Regions from separate parts of the Nocardia lasii genome, predicted to be linked through region 1. Evidence: riboswitches for the same ligand, from Rfam matches in the RefSeq annotation. Region 1 holds a riboswitch; the other holds the start of a gene.
What was found. Region 1 has a riboswitch for cobalamin ahead of metE (5-methyltetrahydropteroyltriglutamate--homocysteine S-methyltransferase). Riboswitches for the same ligand answer to the same signal wherever they lie in the genome.
Positions count from the first base shown of each region.

Region 2: another riboswitch for cobalamin. It lies ahead of ACFP3H_RS22765 (ABC transporter substrate-binding protein); the one in region 1 lies ahead of metE (5-methyltetrahydropteroyltriglutamate--homocysteine S-methyltransferase).

Region 1 is NZ_JBHSQN010000011.1:302,581-305,040, reverse strand. Features, by position in the region: gene metE (5-methyltetrahydropteroyltriglutamate--homocysteine S-methyltransferase) at 1-1,077, opposite strand, end outside; cobalamin riboswitch at 1,232-1,402, opposite strand; gene ACFP3H_RS17505 (pyruvate carboxylase) at 1,686-2,460, shown strand, end outside.
Region 2 is NZ_JBHSQN010000015.1:150,790-153,249, reverse strand. Features, by position in the region: gene ACFP3H_RS22770 (FecCD family ABC transporter permease) at 1-593, opposite strand, end outside; gene ACFP3H_RS22765 (ABC transporter substrate-binding protein) at 581-1,621, opposite strand; cobalamin riboswitch at 1,676-1,798, opposite strand; gene ACFP3H_RS22760 (phosphoribosyltransferase) at 1,925-2,460, opposite strand, start outside.

The DNA of each region.
Region 1 (2,460 bases):
CACCTCGGCGACCTTCTCGGCGCCGAAGGACAGCCACGACCGCAGCCGCTCGTCCAGCCCGGTCTCGGGGGCCAGCGAATACGGCACGTGCAGCAGCGAACTCGAGCTCGACACCGCCACGGCGCCGGCGCTGCCGAGCAGGGTGCCGAGGGTGCGCAGGGCGGCGTCGAGATCGGTGCGCCAGATATTGCGACCGTCGACCACCCCGGCGACCAGCAGCTTGCGGGCCAGCGCGGGCACGGCCGCGACCGCGTCGACCCCGGTTCCGGCGGTGACATCGAGGGCAACGCCGTCGATGTCGGTGTCGGCGAGCGCGGCCAGGGCGGCGTCGGGGTGTCCGAAGTAGGTGGCGACCAGGATCGCCGGGCGCTGGGCCACGGCCGCGAGAGTGGTGTAGGTCTCGCGGACCAGGGCGATCTCGGCGTCGGTCAGGTCGGTGACGAGGGCGGGCTCATCGATCTGCACCCACTGCGCGCCCGCCGCCGCCAGCTGACCGAGCAGGTCCGCGTACAGCGGCAGCAGTTCGGGCAGGCGGTCCACGGCGGCGCCGTCGGCGGCCTTGGCCAGCTTCAGGAAGGTGATCGGGCCGATCACCACCGGGCGGGCGGGCACGCCGAACTCGATCGCCTCGGCCAGGTCGGCCAGCAGCTTCTCCGGGTGCAGCGAGAAGGTGGTGGCAGCGTCGATCTCGGGGACCAGGTAGTGGTAGTTGGTGTCGAACCACTTGGTCATCTCGAGCGGGGCCACGGTGTCGGTGCCGCGCGCGGCCGCGAAATAGCGGTCGAGCGGGTCGGCGATCCCGGCCACCCGGGGCGGCAGCGCACCGAGCAGCACGGCGGTGTCGAGGACCTGGTCGTAGTAGGAGAAGGTGCCCACCGGCACCGAATCCAGGCCCGCCGCAGCGAGTTCGGCGAACTGGGCGCGGCGCAGTTCGGCGCCGACGGCGTGCAGGTGCTCGGCGTCGACCCGACCGGCCCAGTAGGACTCGGTGGCGCGCTTGAGCTCTCGATTCGGGCCGACCCGGGGCAGGCCGAGAACCGTTGCGGTGAACGGGGTACGGGAAAGACTCACGGAGATTCTCCAGTGTCGTACGGGGAGAGCCGTCGCCGTCTGCGGGCACGCACGCACACCGCCGAGACCTCCCGTGCGGGCACGGCGAAGTCGGCGTCGGTGGTCCGCGCGCCCGATCCACGAGGCGGTGGCCGCCGGATACGGCGTATCCGGCACAGTCGGCAGGTCTTCGGACTCGCGGGCACCGGTCTGATGTGACCGACCTACTGGCCGTCGCTTCCCAGGCGTGGGGCCCAGTGCTGATGACGGCGGTCGTTCCTGCTCACCGCTGCGGGACAGTCCCGGATTCTCACCGGGTTCCCTCTCACCCGGCACGGACATGATCCGCACCCGGGTTTCGACGTCGGCGCGGGAGGTCGGGGCTCCGACTCTTCCACCGCGCAGGCGAACCAGCTGCGCCACCCAGCATAGGCCCTCGGCGGGCGCCGATTGTCCACCCGTCCCGATCACCGTCCTGACCTGCGATTGCGCGCTCGGCGTCGGGGTGCACCGGCCGGCGGCGTCGACGGTGAGATGTGACGGCCGGATGAACGTAACTTCGCAGGTCGGCGGGGTCGGTTGTGATGGCTACCGCGCGTGTTCGACCTGGTCCGACGGCCGGGTACCGTAGGCGAATGTTCTCGAAAGTCTTGGTCGCAAATCGTGGTGAGATCGCCATCCGCGCCTTCCGCGCGGCCTACGAACTCGGCATCGGAACGGTCGCGGTGTTCCCGCACGAGGACCGCAATTCCGTGCACCGACTCAAGGCCGCCGAGTCGTATCAGATCGGTGAAGAGGGCCACCCCGTGCGGGCGTACCTCTCGATCGAGGCGATCATCGACGCCGCCAAGAGCGCGGGCGCCGACGCGATCTACCCCGGCTACGGATTCCTCTCGGAGAACCCCGATCTCGCCGCGGCCTGCGCCGCCGAGGGCATCACCTTCATCGGGCCCACCGCCGAGATCCTGGAGATGGCGGGCAACAAGGCCACGGCCATCGCGGCGGCCAAAGCGGCCGGGCTGCCGACGCTGAAGTCGAGCGAACCCTCGGCCGATATCGACGAATTGCTCGCCGCCGCAACCCAACTCGAATACCCGATCTTCGTCAAAGCCGTCGCCGGTGGTGGCGGGCGCGGGATGCGCCGGGTCGCCGCGCCGGAGCTGCTGCGCGAGTCGATCGAGGCGGCCTCGCGCGAGGCCGAGTCGGCCTTCGGTGACCCGACGGTGTTCCTCGAGCAGGCGGTGGTCAACCCGCGCCACATCGAGGTGCAGATCCTGGCCGACTCGTACGGCAACGTCATGCACCTGTTCGAGCGCGACTGTTCGCTGCAGCGCCGCCACCAGAAGGTGATCGAACTCGCGCCCGCGCCGAACCTGTCGCCGGAACTGCGCGAGCGGATCTGCGCCGACG
Region 2 (2,460 bases), on a different contig from region 1:
CAGAACAGCACCCCGCGCGTCTGCTCGGCGTCGGCCGAGGAGATCACGATGAACGAGGTCAGCGCCGAGAACAGTTGTGTCCCAGCCACTCCGGCCAGGATCACCCGCGAGGTGCCGCCGCCCGCGCCGACGGCGAGCAGCATCACCAGCGCGAACGACAGCAGCGCACCGCCGAACGCCCCCGCCGACAGCGAGATCGCCCCGGCGCCGATGCCGAGCACCACCACGACCACCGCGCCGGTCGACGCCCCGGAGGAGATCCCGAGCACGAACGGGTCGGCGAGGGGATTGCGCAGCAGCGACTGCATGATCGTCCCGCACAGCGCCAGCCCCGCCCCGCACACCGCCGCGAGCAGCGTGCGCGGCAGGCGGATCTCCCAGACGATGCCCTCCTTGATCCGGCTGATGTTCGCCTGCCCGAAGCCGAGATGCTCGAACACCACCGCGTACACATCGCGCACCGACAGATCGGCGGGTCCGAAGGTGATGCCGATCGCGATCGACAGGGCCAATACGACCAGCCCGCCCAGCAGATATCCGGTCAGTAACGCCCCGGATCCGCGACGCGGCCCGGCCACCGTCAGCTGGTCCATCCCCACTGCTGCACGGCGTCGGCGACCTTCTCGATGCCGTCGATGGTGCGGATCGAGGGGTTGAGGTCGGCGCCGTTGACCACGATGTAGCGCTTGTCGCGCACGGCGGTCAGGCGCTGGGTGACCGGATTCGATTCCAGGAAGGCGATTTTGCTGTCGAGCGCGTCACCGGCGAGCTTGCGGCGGCTCAGATCGGCGAGCACCAGCGCGCGCGGATCGCGGTCGAGCACGCTCTCCCAATTCACCTGCGGCCACTCGTCGGTGGTGTCGGCGAAGATGTTGGTGGCGCCGATCGAGTGGGTGATGATGCCCGAGGACCCGCAGCAGCCGGCCATGTACGGGGTGGCGGTGTCGGCGAACCAGAAGGCCAGCGAGACGCCCGCGGCCCGCACCGATCCGGCGGCGGCGGTGAAGCGCTGCTGGAGTTCGGCGACCAGTTCCTCGCCGCGCTCGCGCACGTCGAAGATGGCGGCGAGGTCGCGGATCTCCTGGTAGACCGAGTCGATGCGCAGCGGTTCGGTGCGCGCGCCGTCGGAGTTCACGCTCTTGGTGGTCTTGCCGTCGCAGTCGGTGGGGGACAGGTATGTGGGCACGCCCAGGTCCTCGAACTGCTTACGTTCGGCGACGCCGCCGGTGCCGAGGGTGCCACCGAACGACGCGGATACGAAGTCGGGTTCGGTGTCGAGGACCACCTCGAACGAGGGTTTGTTGTCGGCCAGGCGCGGCACTTTCGCGTTGGCTTCGGCCAGGTTCGGGCGGATCGGGTCGGTCCAGGTGGCGGTGCCGACCATGCGGTCGGCCAGGCCGAGGGAGAGCAGGATCTCGGTGGAGCCCTGGTTGAGCGAGACCGCCCGCTGCGGCGGGGCGTCGACGGTGACCGTCTGACCGCAGTTTCGCAGGGTGAGCGGGAAACCCGTAGCGCCGGAGGCGGTGTCGCCGGTCGAGTCGGCCTCGGCCGAGCAGCCGAGGGCGAACATCAGCGCCGTGGTCGTGAGGACAGCACCGAGGTGCCGGGAAGATATGCGCATGCGGCGCCGAACTCCTTCATCAGGGCCCAGTCGCGGAGCCGAGAAATTCATCGAACTCGGTCGCGAGCAGTCGGGCTCCGGTCACTCACATGACCGTTACCGTTGCGCGTCAGCCCCGGATTCACACCGGATTCCCTCACGACCGTGGCCGTATCGACGGCCGCGCACACTGTATACGGACCGCGCGCGATGCCGGGTTCTCCAGGTGCGGGGGAGTGAGGGGTTTCTCATGCTGGCGGGGTTCATCGGGGCGGCGAGGACCTTCTCCCGCAGCCCCGCCGAGTGAGCGCCGCGACCGGTTCGTCAGCGCAGCAGCGCGACGACCTCCTCGTCGGCGAGTTGGTGAAAGTCGTTGTAGGCCATACCGACTCCGCCGAGGTCGCCCGGTGTGGACAGGCACACCAGTTCGTCGCATTCGGGCTCGATGCGGCGGGCGGCGTCGGGTGAGGAGACCGGCATGGCCACGACGAGGCGGTGCGGCTGTTGTCCGCGCGCGACCGAGCACGCCGCCAGCACCGTCGCCCCGGTCGCCATCCCGTCGTCGACGATCACCACCGTGCGTCCCGTCAGGGGAATCGGCGCGCGCACCCGCAGCGCGGCCTGGCGTCGGGCGAGCTCGGCGCGCTCGGCCCGTTCGACCTCCTCGAACGCCGCCGCGCTCACCCCGTAGCTGTCCACCACATCACGATTGAGTACCAGGATCCCGCCCTCGCCCAGCGCCCCCATCGCCAGTTCCGGCTGCCACGGCAGGCCCAGTTTGCGCACCAGCAGCACGTCGAGTTCCCCGTCGAGGGCCGCGCTCACCGCCGCCGCCACCGGCACGCCCCCGCGCGGCAGCC